3 regions of the Cellulomonas sp. NS3 genome follow, and region 3 is predicted to be linked to each of the others. Evidence: riboswitches for the same ligand, from Rfam matches in the RefSeq annotation. Region 3 holds a riboswitch; each other region holds the start of a gene.
The links. Region 3 has a riboswitch for cyclic di-GMP ahead of NXY84_RS08265 (hypothetical protein). Riboswitches for the same ligand answer to the same signal wherever they lie in the genome.

Region 1 (5,549 bases), 1.2 Mb from region 3:
CCGCCCCGAACTGGAGCACCCATGAGCCCCGTCACCGACGTCGTCGTCACCGGCCTCGGCGCCACCACGCCTCTCGGTGGTGACGTCCCGAGCACCTGGCAGGCCGCCCTCGCGGGCGAGTCCGGCGCACGCCCGCTCCCCAACGACTGGGCGGAGCGGTACGAGATCGCCGTGAGCTTCGCGGCGCAGCTCAAGGTCGGGCCCGACGAGGTCCTGTCGCGCCCCGAGATCAAGCGCATGGACCCGTCCGCCCAGTACGCGATCATCGCGTCGCGTGAGGCGTGGGCCGACGCGGGCAGCCCGGAGGTCGACCCCGAGCGCCTGGGCGCCGTCGTGTCGTCGGGCATCGGCGGGATCTGGACGACGCTCGACGCGTGGGACACGCTGCGCGAGAAGGGCGGGCGCCGCGTCCTGCCCATGACCGTCCCCATGCTCATGCCCAACTCCCCGGCCGCCTACGTCGAGCTCGAGCTCGGCGCCCGTGCCGGTGCGCACGCGCTGGTCTCGGCGTGCGCGTCGGGCGCCGAGGCGATCGGGTACGCGGTCGAGATGATCCGCTCGGGCCGCGCCGACGTCGTCGTCGCCGGCGGCACCGAGGCGGCGATCCACCCCATGCCGCTCGCGGCGTTCGCGGCGTCGCGCACGCTGTCGACGCGCAACGACGACCCCGCCGCCGCGTCCCGGCCGTACGACACCGGGCGGGACGGGTTCGTGCTCGGTGAGGGCGCCGGCATCGTGGTGCTCGAGAGCGCCGAGCACGCGGCCGCCCGCGGCGCACGCGTCTACGCGAAGGTCGCCGGGGTCGGCCTGTCCGCCGACGGCTACCACCTGACGTCCCCCGAGCCGTCGGGGCGCGGTCAGATCTCCGCGATGCGCTCGGCGCTCACGGACGCGGGCATCGACCCCACCGACGTGCGGCACGTCAACGCGCACGCCACGTCGACGGTCGTCGGCGACCTCATCGAGGCGCGGGGCGTCCGCGACGTGCTCGGCGCGGCCGCGGACCAGGTCGCGTTGTCGGCCACGAAGTCGATGACGGGTCACCTGCTCGGCGGAGCGGGCGCGCTCGAGACCATCTTCACGGTGCTCGCGCTGCACGAGCGCACGGCTCCCCCGACGATCAACGTCGCGGACCCGGACCCCGAGCTCGTGCTCGACCTGGTCCGCGACACTCCGCGCGCCCTCCCGGCCGACGGTCAGCTCGCCGCGATCAACAACTCGTTCGGGTTCGGCGGCCACAACGTCGCCCTCGTGGTCACGACGGCCTGACGCCCCGCACGACGACGCCCGGCCACCGCGACCCGTGAGGGTGCGGTGGCCGGGCGTGGTCGTGCGCCGCGTGGCCGGCGTCGCGGCTCAACCGCCGACGGCCGTTCAGCCCACCCGGTGCAGCCAACGGACGGGCGCCCCGGCACCGGCGTAGCGGAACGGCTCGAGCTCGTCGTCCCACGCCTGCCCGAGCGCGAGGTCGAGCTCGGCGCGCAGGCGTGCCGGATCGGCGGCGTGCACGAGGGCGGCACGGATGCGGTCCTCGGGCACGACGACGTTGCCGTGCACGTCGGTCTGGGCGTGGAAGATGCCGAGCTCGGGCGTGTGGCTCCAGCGCGAGCCGTCGGTGCCGTGGCTGGACTCCTCGGTCACCTCGTAGCGCAGGTGGGTCCACCCGCGCAGCGCCGAGGCCAGGCGCGCGCCCGTCCCCTGGGCACCCTGCCAGGACAGCTCTGCCCGGTACATCCCCGGCGCCGCGGGCTGCGGCGTCCAGTCCAGGGACACGCGTGTGCCCAGCACGTTGCCTGCCGCCCACTCCATGTGGGGGCAGAGCGCACGTGGCGCTGAGTGCACGAAAAGTACACCGCGGGTGATCGCACCTGCCATGTCGCCCTCCTGACGGCTCGAGGTTCGTCTTCCCCAACGACCTCGTCCCGCAGACAGGAGTGCACCACGGCCTCGCGGCGTGCTGGTGACAGCATGCATGATCCGGCTGGTCGGACGCCAGCGAATCCGGCTTCGCCACCCGGACGTGCACCGGTCCGGCGTGCGGACCGTCCAGGTTCGCCCCGATACGTCGGGATCAGGACCCGGACGGGCGACGGACGGCGCCGGACCGGAACGGGTGTCCGGGGCGGCGTCCGCGTCAGAGCTGGTCGCGGATCGCGCGCATCGCCTTCTTGCGGACCGACCGCTCGAGCCGGTCGAGGTACAGGTAGCCGTCGAGGTGGTCCACCTCGTGCTGGAGGCACCGCGCCATGAGCTCGGTGCCCTCGACGACGACCTCGCGGCCGTCGAGGTCCTCGCCGACGACCCGGGCGTACCAGGCGCGCTTCGTCGGGTACCAGAGGCCGGGCACCGAGAGGCAGCCCTCGTCCCCGTCCTGGTAGTCCTCGGACAGCTCGACGATGCGCGGGTTGAGCACGTAGCCGATCTCGTCGTCGATGTTCCACGAGAAGGCGCGGAGCCCGACGCCGATCTGGTTGGCGGCGAGGCCGGCCCGACCCTCGTGGTCGACGGTCTCGAGCAGGTCCGTCACGAGGGAGCGCACCCGGTCGTCGACGGTCGTGATCGGGTCGCAGGGGGTGCGCAGGACCGGGTCGCCGACCGTGCGGATCTCTCTCATCGCCATGCCCACGATTGTTTCATGCGGGGCTGTCCTGCTCGGGCACTCCGGCGGTCGGGGGTGTGAACCGCGCGGGCCGGACGCGCCTCCGAGCCGCCGCCCTCGCGCCCGCGCGGCTCCGCCGCCCACCGCACCCCTGCGGCGCACCAAGGACGGGACTGCATTCGAGTGACCCAGGTCACGTGAATTGGACGCGTGCACGACGAAAGGCCCGGGAACATTTCCCCGGGCCTTTCGGCGAGAAGCTGCGCGTGACGCGCGGGTGGTCGCTCAGGCGTCGGAACGCTGCTGCGGGACGCCCGTGAGGAGCTGGCGGACCTCGTTCTCGTGGAAGCGGCGGTGCCCACCGAGCGTCCGGACGGCCGAGAGCTTGCCGGCCTGCGCCCAGCGCGTGACGGTCTTCGGGTCGACGCGGAACATCGCTGCGACCTCACCCGGGGTGAGCAGAGCGCCCGGCATCGAGGCGGACTCGGAACGGTTGGGGGTGGTGATGGCCATGATGACAACTCTCCTGTCGTTCGGTAGCTCGGCTGACCCCTGAGGCCCCGTGGCTTTGCGTCCCCACCTTGCGGCGGGTTTGCCGTTTCTCGCTGACGTCCTCAACTATGCATGAACCCGGACAACTTCGCAACAACCCCCCGAGGGTGAAACGAACCGCCCAGGGGGCCGATCGGGTGAATCGATGCGCTTCGACGCTGCACATAACACGCTTCACCGGGGCGCGCATCCTGACCGCCGCCGGACCTGCGGATGGGCCGGAGCAGACGCCCCCATGACGATCTCTCGCCCTCCCGCCGGATTGGTCCTACCCTTGACCCAACGCCCAGGCGCGAGCGGGGCGGGTCGCCAGGTGACCACGGCGGGTGACGGGCGCCTCATCTTGTGCGGGTGAGGCGCCCGAACGCCGTCCTCCTCCGTCGCCGAACGTGACCGAGACGCGTGTCACCCCGTGCCCCAGGGCCCTCACCGTCGCGGCGGACCGTGGAGTCCGCACCCGGGTGCCGCGGCGGCGTCGGCACCCGTGCCCCGCACGGGCCCTGACCTGCGGCTCTCCCCTCAAGAAGCCGCCGCTCGTGCCGATGCTCCCTCCGGAGAGCCCCCACGTGGCTCGCAGCCGGAGGAGTCACGTGCCGCACACCTGGACCGTCCTCGCGCTCGCGCGCCACATCGGCGGGTTCTACCACGGTGAGCTGCTCGCCGGGCTGGTGCAGGAGGTGACCGCGCAGGGCGGTCGCGTCGTCGTGGCCCAGACCGCACCCGAGAAGCCCGAGCTCGACGAGACCGTCGTCGGCGAGACCGCGCTCTCGGTCGCGTGGGACGAGGCCGACGCGGTCGTCACGATCGCCCTCAGCGCGAGCGCGGCCTTCCTCGAGCGGATGCTCGAGCTCGGCAAGCCCGTCGTGCTCACGAGCCAGCGGGTCGACGGCGTCGAGGCGCCCGTCGCGCTGCCGGACAACCACGGCGGCATCCACGCGGCCGTGGAGCACCTGCGCGCGCACGGGCACACCCGCATCGGGTTCGTCGGGGACCTGCGGCAGTACGACTACCAGGAGCGCCACCTCGCGTACCGGGACGCGCTCGCCGCGCACGGGCTCACCCCGCGCGACGAGCTGCTGGTCGTGGCGCGGGACTGGTCGGAGGCCGCGGGCGAGGAGGCCGCCCGCGCGCTGCTCGACCGTCCCGATCGGCCCGACGCGGTGGTCACCGCGTCCGGGCACAACGCGATCGGTCTCATCCGCGGGCTCGCCGCCGCGGGGGTGCGCGTGCCCGAGGACGTCGCGGTCCTCGCGTTCGACAACGTCGAGCAGGGCGCGTACGCGACCCCGAGCCTGTCGAGCGTGCACCAGCGGTTCGACGAGGTCGGGGCGCTGGCCGGGTCGCTCGTCATGCGCGCCCTGCGAGGCGAGCACGTGCCCGCGGGCAGCCACGTCGCCGAGGCCACGGTCGTCGTCCCGCGCGGCTCGTGCGGGTGCCGCAACGACGTGCTCACCGCCCGGTCGGCCCCTGGGTCCCGCGCCGCCGGCGTACCCGTGCAGCCCGACGACCTCCACCGCACCCTGTCGACCCTGCTCGCCGGGCAGCACCCCGGGACCGTCACCCCCGACGCGACGGTGGGCCTCGCCCGCGAGCTCGAGCGCCTCCTGCAGCGCGGCGACGACCTGACCGGGGCGGACCTCGACGGGCTGCTCGCGCTCATGCGCGACGTCGCACCCGGGGACGACGCGCTGCACCGGGTCACCTCGGTGCTCACCGAGCACGTGCAGCGGTTGATGAGCACGGGGAGCTCCACGGGCGCGAGCCCGCACGCCGCCGCCCTGAGCCGGGTCGCCGCGGCGCTCTGGCAGCTGCAGAACCACGGCTCGGTGCAGCAGGCGCACGTCCTCGCCCACCACGTGCTCGAGGGCTCCGACGTCGCGGCGGCGCTGCTGCGCGCCGACGCGGACGCGGCGCGCGGGCTCGGCTGGCTCGCGCAGACCCACTCGCGCGCGGGGCTGCTCGCGCTGTGGGACGACGCCGCGCCCGGTTCGCCGCTGCGGCTCGCGGGGGTCCACGACCCCGACGGTCTCCTCGACCACCGCGTCGGCGACGAGCTCGACTGGCGCCGGTTCCCGCCGTCCGACCTCGTCGGGGCCGCCGACGGCGCCCAGGGCGAGGTGTGCCTCGTCGTGCCGATCCGGACCCCGGCGCGGCGCTGGGGGCTCCTCGCCGTCCTCGGCGTCGTGAACTCCCGGTCGAGCCACGAGGCGTACCACCACTGGGCCACGCTTCTCGCCTCCGTGCTCGAGGGCGAGGAGCTCGCGCTCAGCGCGCGCGCGAGCGAGGCCCGGTACGCGCACGCCGCGCGCGCCGCGAACGACGGCCTCTGGGAGCTCGACGTCGCCACGCGCGCCATGCACGTCTCGCCGCGGGGCCGCCAGCTCCTCGGCCTCGACGC
Region 2 (5,549 bases), 1.3 Mb from region 3:
CGCGGCGTCGGCGGTCGTCGGTCGCACGTCGACCCCCTCGTTGACGGACCCCCGCCACGCACCGGTCGCGTGGCCCTCGGACTCGATGAACTTCTTGAAGCGCTCGAGATCCCCCTCGGCCTGCTTCTCGACGATGTCGAGCTTGTCGCCGACCTTCTCGACGAGACCCTCGGGCTCGTACTCGAGGTGCAGGTGCACGTGCGTGCTCGTCTCGCTCGCAGGCTCGAACGTCACGGAGCCGGCGTTCGTCGCGCCCTCGGTCGCGGCCCACGCGACCTTGCGGTCGGGGACCTGCTCGAGGATCCGCGCCTCCCACTCGCGCCGGACCCCCGCGATCTCCGCGACCCACTGCAGGCGCTCGTCGGTGAGCTGGGTGATGGACTTGACCCCGCTCATGAAGTTCGGGAACTCCTCGAACTGCGTCCACTGGGCGTAGGCGACGCTGACCGGCACGTCCACCACGACCGACTTCTCCACGACCGTCGTCATGACTCTCCCTCCGTCGGCACGGACGAGGCGTCGACGCCTCGTGCTCGCGCTCCCCAGGATCGCCCCGCGCGCGGGTTCTCGCGCGCGGAGAGCCCGGCGCTGGCGGCACGGTCCGGTCGCGGCACGACGCGGTGCGGTGCGGTGCGGTGCGGCGCGGCACGGTGGCGGCACCGCCTGCGCCGCGGGCACTGCCCGGGCCGCGGGCACGGGCGGACGCCAGGACGGTGCGCCGCGGAGGTCAGGCGGAGCGTTCCGCCCGGTTGCGCAGGATGCAGAACTCGTTGCCCTCCGGGTCGGCGAGGACGACCCACCCGCCACCGTCGGGGCGGCGCAGGTCGGCGACCTGGCGGGCGCCGAGGCCGAGGAGCCGCGCGAGCTCGTCGTCCCGAGACCCCTCCGCGGGCTCGAGGTCGAGGTGGACCCGGTTCTTCACCACCTTGTCGTCGGGCACCTCCACGAACAGGAGCTTCTGCGTGCCGTCCGGCGACCAGATGCCGCACTCCTCGTGGCCGGGCTCATTGGGGTCCTCGGGATCGTCGTGGAAGCCGAGCACGTCGGCCCAGAACACGGACATGGCGTAGGCGTCCCGGCTGTCGACGGTGGTGTGCGAGATCACGGAGGTCATCGCGCCACCCTCGTCGCGCGGCGTCGAGGTGTCGAGCACTTACTTGACGCCCGGCCCTGCGGCGCCCCACCGCGGGACCCCCGGCGGCACGTCCTCGACGTGCGAGCGCAGCGGGCGCTGCCACCGGTCCGACGGGAGCTCGGGCCGCAGCGCAGCCAGCCCGGTGGCGTACGTCGAGATGCTGACGGGTCGGTGGCCGTGCGACCACAGCAGGCGGTCGGCCTCCGACGCGACGGACCCGGCCGTGGTCTCGACGATCGCGTACGGGGCACCGGGCTCAGCGGCGCCGGAGCCGGCGGCGCTGCGCCTCCGCGTACAGCCGGGCCCGGCGGTTGCCGCCCCGGCGCGCGATCGCGTCGAGCAGCGCGGTCAGCGAGCGGTCGACCGCCGCGACGTCCGAGGCCCAGCCGCGCCGCTCGCACTCCTCGAGCCACTCGACGGCCGACCGGTGCCCGCGCTCGGCGTTGCACCGCCGGCACGCCGCGACCTCGTTCTCGAGCCACGACGGCCCGCCCTTGGCGCGCGGCACGAGGTGCTCGCGGGTCGGCGCGACCAGCCCGGCGAACGGCCGGCCGCACCACACGCAACGGGCGCCGTCCCGGTCGAGCGCGAGCCGCAGGCGCTCGGCGGCGCCCGGCTGGTGGCGGCCCTCGACGCTCATGGGCCGACGGTACGTCGGGGCCCCGACCTCCGCAGGGTCTCGGGAGCATCGCCGGCCCACGGCACCCCGGCCCGTCCACGGCGCCCGGGCGGGCCGCCCGACGCCGCACCGACGGGTGCCTGCGGTCCGGAGCCGGCCACGACGACGGACCGCCCCGTCCGGCACGCGGTTCGCGTGCCGGACGGGGCGGTCCTGGGTCGTGCTCGTGCGCTCCTGCCGGTCGTGCCGGCGGGAGCGCACGGCGTCACTCGCGCAGCTTGCCGAACCCCGTGGCCGCCAGCCCCGCCTCGGCGGCGCGCAGCGACGGTGCGGACGAGTCGAGCCGCCAGTCGTTCGTCGTGCGCCCCTCGCCCTCGCCACCGGACGTCACGGCGAGGCTGAACCAGCCGAAGCCGTTGATGTCGGCGTTCTCGGGCCTGGCGAGACCCTCGAAGAGGCTGGTGATCCACTCGACCTTGTGGCCACCCTCCTCGGTCGCCCCGATCTCCGCGAGGAAGATCGGCCTGGTCGAGGACGCGGCACGCAGCAGCGGGAGCGTCTGGCCGTAGGTGTTGTCGAACGTCGGCTCCGGGTCGCCCGGGCGGTAGTAGCCCGACATGCCGATCCAGTCGACGTACTCGTCACCGGGGTAGAAGTTCACCGGGTCGGGCTGGCTCGGGATCTTGTTGACGCGGTTCGGGGCCCAGAGCCACGCGACGTACTGGTTCGCGCCCTCCTGCGTGAAGATGTCGTGCACGTGCCGCCACATCTGCACGTACTCGCCCTTCTTGTTCCCGTTGATGCTCTTGCCGTCCCACCCGCGGACCTCGGACCACGGGTACCAGGTCCCGTTCATCTCGTGGTTGAAGCGCAGGACGAGCGGGAGGCCGGTCGCGGCGATGTCGCGGGCGTACTTGCGCAGGTACTCGTCGTGCTGGCCGTTGATGATCGAGCCGAGCGAGTACTCGGGCGCCTCCGCAGAGATGGCACCGACCTGGCTCTGGCTCTCCCACGTGAGCAGCGGGATCTGGCCGCGGCTCCACGCCTGCTGGACGGCGTCCGGACGGAAGTCGGTGTCCCACGACTGGAAGTAGCCGCTGACGTCGGCGTCGCGGTTCACGGCCGCCTGCACGCCGTTGAACTCGCCGTAGTCGAACGGGCTCTGCGTCGTGTAGAGGCCGAAGAGCTGGCTCGCCGCGATGATGTCCGCCTTGGTCATCGACGCGGTGACCGGGGGCGCCTGGTGGCCCTTGGGGTTCTGCACCTTGTAGGTGAGCTCACCGAGCTGCTTCTTGAGGTCCGCGATCTGCGCGGTCGCGACCTTGGTCGCGGCGTTCTGGCGCTCGCGCGTGGCCTTGAGCGTGCCGTTGACGAGGTTCGCGGCGTCCTTCTGCTCCGCCGCCTCGGCCTCCGCGCGACCGAGCTCCTGCTGCGTCTGCACGAGCTTCGCCTCGAGCTCGGTGATCTGCTTCTTCAGGTCCTCCGCGCGGGCGAGCTGGACCGTGTCGCCGACCTGGGGCCGCGGCGCGCTGAGCTTCGCCTCCATCTCCTCGAGCTGGGAGCTGAGGTCGCGCGAGCGCGCCTGCTCGGTCTGGAGGGCCACCTCGGTCGCGCTCGGCCCGTTCCACACGTACTGGCCCTGCGGGGACAGCAGCGCAATGGCGCCGACGGCAAGAAGTGAGACGGTGATCACAGAAGCGAGCACGCGATGGCGGCGCGTGAACTTGAACGGATAGTCGGAAAACATCTGCGGGTGCCTCCACGGCGATGGTCTTCACGGCGCGCCCGGGTCGTGCGGTCCGGACTGCGTGCGGGTCGTGAGCACGTGTGCTCGTCGGGCGTGAGCGCAGACGCACGGATGTGCGGCCGTCGCGTTCGACATGGCGCGGAGCCCCTCCCGAGGCCCGGCCGTGCCGGAGCGCGACGTCCGTGTCGCGGTGCGTGTCCTGCTCCAGCACGGCGACAGACCGTGCTGACCTGCGACGATGGGTGAGAGACAGCGTCGCCGCGGGTTACCGGGACCGTGGGGGGACGTGTCCCCTGCCGTGTCGCCCTGCCCTGCGTGCGGCGGCGACCGCGCCAGACGGCCCAACCTCGGCGCCGGCCTGCGGCGCCGAACTCGGTTCCCCCCGGAAGCCCTGTGCGGTAGGTCCTCATGGTGCACAGGAATCACTCGAAAGAGCAAGAACCCTGCACGGAACACGGTCGTATATCCGAATTGCCCGGGTGCACGTGAGTCATCGCCGGCGCGCACACGCGTCCCCTTGGTCCGGTTTATGTGACTGGATTAACACGAACGGCGCACGTACGCTCGACGAGTCCACGAAAAGGCAAACCTGCCGCGAGGCAGGGACGCAAAGCCATGGGGCCCATGCGGTCCGCCAGGCTGCCGAACGACAGGGGATCCCCGTGCAACGCCGCCTCCCTGCGCAGGGCCGCACCGTGCCCGCGCCCACCCGCACCGCCTCCACCCGCACCGCCGCCACCCGCGCCGCGCGCAGCCGCACCGCACGCGCCGTCGTGGCGACGGCCGCGCTCGCGGGTCTGCTCACGGCGGCCGTCGTGCCGCCGTCGACCGCCGCCAGCCGCCACGTCGTCGAGCCGTCACCGGCGCCGACGGTCTCGCCCACGGCCGAACCGACGCCCACGGCGTCACCCACGCCCACTCCCTCGGCCGAGCCGACGCTCAGCCCCTCGCCCACGGCCGACCCGACGCTCAGCCCCACGCCCGGGCCGTCCGAGCCCACCCCCGACGCCACCCCGAAGCCGGGCGCCGACGCCGCGAACGACTGGGCCGAGGACGCCCTGACCCCGGACGACGGCCTGCTCTTCGGCGCGTCGGTCGCGCGGGGCACGCACCCGAGCGTCGACGCCGCCGTCTCGGCGTTCGAGGCGTCGGTCGGGCGCAAGCTCGACGTGCACCGCTGGTACAGCCTGTGGGACGAGCTGCCGTCGACGCCGCTCACCACGACGGTCCAGCGCGGCCGCACGCCGATGCTCTCGGTGTCGTCGAAGAAGATCGACGGCACCAAGATCTCGTGGGCCGCCGTCGCGAGCGGCGCCCACGACGCGCAGATCGTCCAGCACGCCGACGCCGTCAAGGCCCTGCGCGTGCCGATGTACGTGTCGTTCCAGCACGAGCCCGACTACTCCCCCGGATTCGGCGACGCGGCCGACTACCGCGCCGCGTTCCGCCACTACGTCGAGGTGTTCCGCGCGCAGGGCGTGACGAACGCCGTGTGGACGTGGATCGTGACGCCGACGCCCTTCGCGCCGTACGCGGCCGTGAGCGCCGACGCGCTGTACCCCGGCGACGACGTCGTCGACCAGATCGCGCTCGACGCCTACAACTGGTTCGGGTGCTCGACGAACGGCCAGACGGCGTGGGCGTCGATGTCCCGCACCGCGTCGGCGTTCCGGGCCTTCGGTCAGGCGCACGGCAAGGAGCTCGTCATCGCCGAGTGGGGCTCGGTCGAGGACCCCGCGGTGCCCGGCCGCAAGGCCGCGTGGCTGCGCGAGTCCATGGCGACGCTCGAGTCGTGGCCCGAGGTCACCGCGGTCCTGTACTTCCACCACCACGGCAGCTGCTCGTGGTTCGTGGACTCGACGCCGAGCTCGCTCGAGGCGTTCGCGGACATCGCCGACTCCCCGGCGACGCACACCCGCCCGTCGGCGTTCCTGCAGGCGTCCACGACGCACGGGACGGCGCCCCTGACGGTCACGTTCGACGCGTCGCGCTCGTCGGGCGCGCGTGGCGGGGCCGGGGAGCACGTCGCGAGCTGGTCGCTGACCTAC
Region 3 (5,549 bases):
TGCTCGGCTGCGAGCACCGCCTCCTGCGCGCCCGGGGGCGGACCCGCCGACCAGTAGCCCGTGTGGTAACCCAGTCGCATCGCGTCCCTCGTCCCTGCCTCGTGCGGGCGCCTCGTCGCGCCCGGGGAGGAGTCTGTCAGGTCGCGACCGGCCAAATCAGGTGCCGGTCAGGTGCGCCACGACGCCGTCAGATGTAGATCGCCGGGTCGTCCACGATCTCCTCGGTCGTCCACGCCGCGGGCCGGCGACGCACCTCGGCCGGGACGCCGACGGCGACCGAGCCCGCCGGCACGTCCTTGACCACGACCGCGTTCGCGCCGATCTGCGCGCCGTCGCCGATCCAGACCGGGCCCAGGATCTTGGCGCCGGCGCCCACCACGACCTCGTTGCCGAGCGTCGGGTGCCGCTTGCCGACGCGCATCGTGCGGCCCCCGAGCGTCGCGCCGTGGAAGAGGACGACGTCGTCGCCCACGACCGCCGTCTCGCCGATCACGACACCCATGCCGTGGTCGATGAACAGCCGGCGCCCGAGCCGCGCGCCGGGGTGGATCTCGATGCCCGTGGCCGCCCGCGTCGCCTGCGAGAGCAGGCGCGCGGGCAGCCTCAGGCCGGGCTCGCGCCACATGCGGTGGAACAGCCGGTACGCCCACACCGCGTGCACCCCCGGGTAGCCGAGGGCGACCTCGGCGAGCGAGCGGGCCGCGGGGTCACGGCGCCGCGCGACGTCGAGGTCCTCGCGCAGGACACGGAGGAAGCGGGTGAGCGAGGGCACGGTCAGTCCAGCAGGTCGGCGTAGAGGATCGACGTCAGGTAGCGCTCGCCGAACGACGGGATGATCGTCACGATCAGCTTGCCGGCGTTCTCGGGGCGCTTGGCGACCTGGACGGCGGCGTAGAGCGCCGCGCCGGAGGAGATGCCGACGAGGAGCCCCTCCTCCTTCGCCGCGCGGCGCGCCCACTGGACGGCCGTCTCGGCGTTGACGTCGAACACCTCGTCGTAGACCGACGTGTCGAGGATCTCGGGGACGAAGTTCGCGCCGATGCCCTGGATCTTGTGCGGCCCCGGCTGGCCGCCGTTGAGGATCGGCGACTCCTCCGGCTCGACCGCGATGATCTGGATGTCGGGGTTGCGCTCCTTGAGCACCTGGCCGACGCCCGTGATGGTCCCGCCCGTGCCGATCCCGGCGACGAAGATGTCGACCTTGCCGTCGGTGTCGGCCCAGATCTCCTCGGCGGTCGTCGCGCGGTGGATCGCCGGGTTGGCGGCGTTCGCGAACTGGCGGGCGAGCACGGCGCCCGGACGCTCCGCGGCGATCTCGTTCGCGCGGTTGACCGCGCCCTTCATGCCCTCGGAGCCGGGCGTCAGGATGAGCTCGGCGCCGTACGCCCGCAGCAGCGCCCGGCGCTCCTTCGACATGGTCTCGGGCATCGTCAGGACGACCTTGTACCCGCGAGCCGCGCCGACGAACGCGAGCGCGATGCCGGTGTTGCCGCTGGTCGCCTCGACGATCGTGCCGCCCGCGGGCAGCTCGCCCGACGCCTCGGCGGCGTCGATGATCGCGACGCCGATGCGGTCCTTGACCGAGCTCGCCGGGTTGTAGAACTCGAGCTTGCCGACCACCGTGGCACCGGCGCCCTCGGTCAGCTTGTTGATGCGGACCAGGGGGGTGTTGCCGATGAGCTGCGTCGCGTCGTCGTAGATGCGGGCCATGTCGTCCTCGTCTGTGCGGGGCCACGGGGGGCGTGGCGGGGTGGGGGAGGTGAGCCGGGGGACCGGGAGGGCTCCGGGGTCGCGCGCCGGGGGGTGGGCTCGTCGTCCGGCCGGGCGGCAGGGCGCAGGGCACGCTGCCGGGGAACCGCCGAGCGCCGGGAACAACCGGGGCGGCGCGTGGGGCGAGCGCTGGCGCGGGGGGATGTGCCCGTGCGGGCCTCCCGCTGCCGGGGCAGCGGGAGCGGCCAGCGCTCTAGTGACAGCGACAGCAGGCGGCGGCGACCCGGTCGAGCCGGGCGCACGAGGCCTCGCACGGGACCAGGGCGGTGACGGACGCGCGGCGGAGCAGCACGGTCACCTCTCCTCCCGGTCGGTCATGGACGCGCTGACGCTATCGACAACGTCCCCGCGGTGCAAAGCATGCCCGAGGCGCGGGACATCACCCGCGACGGTGCCGCGACACAGACGCACGACTCGCGGCGCACGGCGCACGACGCACGACGCACGACGCACGACGCACGACGCACGACGCACGACGCACGACGCACGACGAGCGGTGCACGGGAGACCCGTGCACCGCTCGCCGTGCGTGCCCCCTCAGCGAGAGGCCGTGCCGTCCTGCGTCAGCCGCGGGAGATCTTCACCGCCGCGCCGTCCGTGAAGTAGTTGTCGACGTTCCCGATCGTGTTCGTGCTCGGGGCGATGATCGCGCAGCGCGTGTGCCGCGTGTCGAGCCGGAAGACGTTGTTCGTGACGGCGAGACCCACGATGGCCGGGCGGCTGCCGTACGCCACGTTGACGGTGCACCCACCGCCGCCGATCCGGTTGTCGCGGATGGTCACGTCGGACACCGCGGCGCGGTCCTGCGTCGTCTGGACGGCGGAGGAGTACGCACCCTCGATGTTGTTGCGCACGATCCGGATGTTCGAGCCGCCCTGGATCTGCACGCTGTCGGCGTGGCTCGGGCCGCCCTTCTGGTTCGGGTCCTGCGCGTAGAACAGGTTGGCGTGGAGCCACGAGCTCTCGACGAGCACGTTCGAGCCGGTGATGTGGACCGAGTCGATGACGTTGGCGATCTCGGTGCGGCGGACCGTGAAGTTGTGGCCGATGATCCCGTTGATCCACGGCGAGGCCTCGGTCGCGACCAGCTCGCTGTCCTCGACCGTGAAGGGGTGCGCCCCGAGATCGTTGGTGATGAGGCCGAAGCTGCCGGTGATCGGGCGGCCGCGGACGATCGAGCGCTTGATCGTGACGTTCGGCGCCTTGACCTTGATGAACCCGCGGACGTCGACCGCGTCGACGACGGCGCCCGGCGTGGTGACGACCAGGTCACCGGTGACGACCTTGAGGACCGTGCCGGCCGGCACGCCCGTCGTGTCGGGACCGGCGTTGCTGAGGACCGGGATGTCGAGCGCGGTCGGCGCGACGCCGACGGCCGACGCGGGGACGGTCGCGGCGAGCGTCGCGGCGACGCTCAGGCCGGCGACGAGGGCGAGCGAGCGGGCCCGGCGGCGGGACGTGCGGCGGTCGTCACGACCGGCCGTGGCGTCGATGGGCGCGCGGAAGCTACGGACTGCATTGAGCACTGGATTCTCCGTCGTTCGGCAGCCTGGCGAACCTCGTGGGTCCCATGGCTTTGCGTCACTGCCTCGCGGCAGCTTTGCCTTTTCGTGGACAGGAGGACCGTATGCGGTCGCGACCGCGTGCGACAAGAGTCACAGCGCACGGCAGGCGGGTGAAAGATCGCCGACCGGGCGGCGGCGCTCCGGTGTCGGTGATATCGGCCCGTGCGGATCGGGGCGATCGTGCAGGTCACGGGCGTGAGAATGCGCAAGAAGGCGTTGTTTTCGACAAGTTTCGGAACGGCTCCACGCCGCGGTCGCGAGGAGTCCGGAACATCCGTTTGCGGTCGATATCGACAGCGCCGTCGCATTCACGGACGGGTGCACCCGGAGGGGTGGTGCGGGCGCTCGTCCGCCGGTGCCCCTGCAGGGCCCTCAGCGGAGCCCGAGGGCGTCGAGCCACGCCTGGGCGAGCAGGCCGTGCCCGGCGGGGGTGGGGTGCACGCCGTCGTACGCCCACGCGGCCGGCGTGGTGCGGACGGAGGCTGCGGCGAACAGGCCGTCGGCCGGCACGAGCGTCGCGCGGAACTCCGCGGCGAGCCGGCGGACGACCCCGATGCGCGGGTCGAGGTCCTCGCGCCAGCCGTGCTGCGCCTCCTCGACGGGCACGACGAACGGCTCGACGAGCACCAGACGTGCGCCGAGGCGGTCGCGCGCGGAGTCGAGCATCGCGCGGTAGTCCTCCTCGTACGCGTCGACCGACGTGGAGCGACCCGCGTCGTAGCGGCGCCACGTGTCGTTGATGCCGACGAGCACCGAGATCACCGTCGGCTCGAGCGCGAGGGCGTCGGCCTCCCAGCGGTCCCGCAGCTGGCGCGCGGTGTCCCCGCCGACCCCGCGGTTGAGGAACGTCAGGCCCAGGTCGGGCCGCCGCGCGCCGGCGAGCGCGGCGACGAGCATCGCGTACCCGTGCCCGAGGCTCGCCGGGTCGCGGCGGTCGCGGCCCCCGTCGGTGATGGAGTCGCCGGTCAAGAGGATGCGGTCGCCCGCCTCGAGAAGCGTCATGCCCGGAGTGCAGCACAGGCGCCCGGGACGGACAAGCCGGTCGGGCGCCGTCGACGAGGCCGGTCAGGCGGCGACCACGAGCGAGACCGCGAGCGCCGCCATCACGACCGCGACGAGGGCGTCGAGGACCTGCCACGCGCGCGGCCGCGCGAACAGCGGGGCGAGCCGGCCCGCCCCGAAGCCGAGCGTGACGAACCAGCCGATGCTCGCGGCGACCGCCCCGGCGGCGAAGGCCCACGGCCGGTCCTGCTGGTGCGCGACCGAGCCGAGCAGCACCACGGTGTCGAGGTACACGTGCGGGTTGAGGAACGTCAGGGCGGCGCACGTGAGCAGCACGCGGGCGCGTCCGCCCGGGGCGTCGTCCGCGGCGGGCTGCAGCGTCGCGGGCCGCAGCGCGCGGCGTGCGGCGCTGATCGCGAACCAGCCGAGGAACGCCGCACCGCCGTACCGCACGGCGGTCATGACCGTCTCGTGAGCCGTGAGCACCGGTCCCAGTCCGGCGACGCCCGCGGTGACGAGCGCGGCGTCGGCGAGCGCGCACACCAGCACGACGCCGAGCACGTGCTCGCGGCGCAGGCCCTGCCGGAGCACGAACGCGTTCTGCGCGCCGATCGCCACGATGAGGCCGAGGCCCGTCACGAGGCCGACGAGCGCGTCGGCGGGCGCGGAGGCGCTCACGGGTGGGCCCGGAGGTGCGAGGAAGCCATGGCCCGACGGTAGGCAGCCTGGCGCGTGCAGACCAGCGAATCATCCGCACGGATCGTTAGCATCGCTTCATGGACCTGGACCCCGCGCAGCTCAAGGCGCTCGCCGCCGTGGTCGACGAGGGCAGCTTCGAGGGCGCGGCGCGGGCGCTGAACGTCACGCCGTCCGCCGTGAGCCAGCGCATCAAGGCGCTCGAGCGGGCCGCCGGCCACGTCGTCGTGCGGCGGGCCCGGCCGTGCGAGCCCACCGTCCCGGGCCGCGCCCTGCTCCGCCTCGCGCGCGAGTGGAGCGTGCTGGAGGCGGAGGCCGCGGGCGTCCTCGGGGGCGACGACCCGGACGCGCACGTCCGGCTCGCGATCGCCGTCAACGCCGACTCGCTGTCCACGTGGTTCCCGCCGGTGCTCGCGGGCCTCCCGGCGCACGTCCTGCTCGACGTGCGCCGCGAGGACCAGGACCACTCGGCGGCGCTGCTGCGCGAGGGCTCGGTCATGGCCGCGGTGACGACCG

Region 1: it holds a riboswitch for cyclic di-GMP, as region 3 does, so the genes downstream of both, NXY84_RS13565 (BldC family transcriptional regulator) here and NXY84_RS08265 (hypothetical protein) in region 3, are expected to answer to the same signal.
Region 2: it holds a riboswitch for cyclic di-GMP, as region 3 does, so the genes downstream of both, NXY84_RS21710 (PKD domain-containing protein) here and NXY84_RS08265 (hypothetical protein) in region 3, are expected to answer to the same signal.

Annotation. Positions count from the first base shown of each region.
Region 1 covers NZ_CP103289.1:2,957,566-2,963,114, forward strand. The annotation lists gene NXY84_RS13550 (beta-ketoacyl-[acyl-carrier-protein] synthase family protein) at 22-1,269, shown strand; gene NXY84_RS13555 (DUF3145 domain-containing protein) at 1,375-1,875, opposite strand; gene def (peptide deformylase) at 2,135-2,620, opposite strand; gene NXY84_RS13565 (BldC family transcriptional regulator) at 2,885-3,073, opposite strand; cyclic di-GMP riboswitch class I at 3,132-3,206, opposite strand; gene NXY84_RS13570 (EAL domain-containing protein) at 3,742-5,549, shown strand, end outside.
Region 2 covers NZ_CP103289.1:475,490-481,038, reverse strand. The annotation lists gene NXY84_RS02220 (SRPBCC family protein) at 1-489, opposite strand, end outside; gene NXY84_RS02215 (VOC family protein) at 728-1,114, opposite strand; gene NXY84_RS02210 (HNH endonuclease) at 1,392-1,775, opposite strand; gene NXY84_RS02205 (glycoside hydrolase family 26 protein) at 2,020-3,501, opposite strand; cyclic di-GMP riboswitch class I at 4,074-4,148, shown strand; gene NXY84_RS21710 (PKD domain-containing protein) at 4,197-5,549, shown strand, end outside.
Region 3 covers NZ_CP103289.1:1,794,394-1,799,942, forward strand. The annotation lists gene NXY84_RS08250 (LLM class F420-dependent oxidoreductase) at 1-80, opposite strand, end outside; gene epsC (serine O-acetyltransferase EpsC) at 188-772, opposite strand; gene cysK (cysteine synthase A) at 775-1,710, opposite strand; gene NXY84_RS08265 (hypothetical protein) at 2,334-3,296, opposite strand; cyclic di-GMP riboswitch class I at 3,311-3,385, opposite strand; gene NXY84_RS08270 (SGNH/GDSL hydrolase family protein) at 3,708-4,337, opposite strand; gene NXY84_RS08275 (LysE/ArgO family amino acid transporter) at 4,401-5,015, opposite strand; gene NXY84_RS08280 (LysR family transcriptional regulator ArgP) at 5,114-5,549, shown strand, end outside.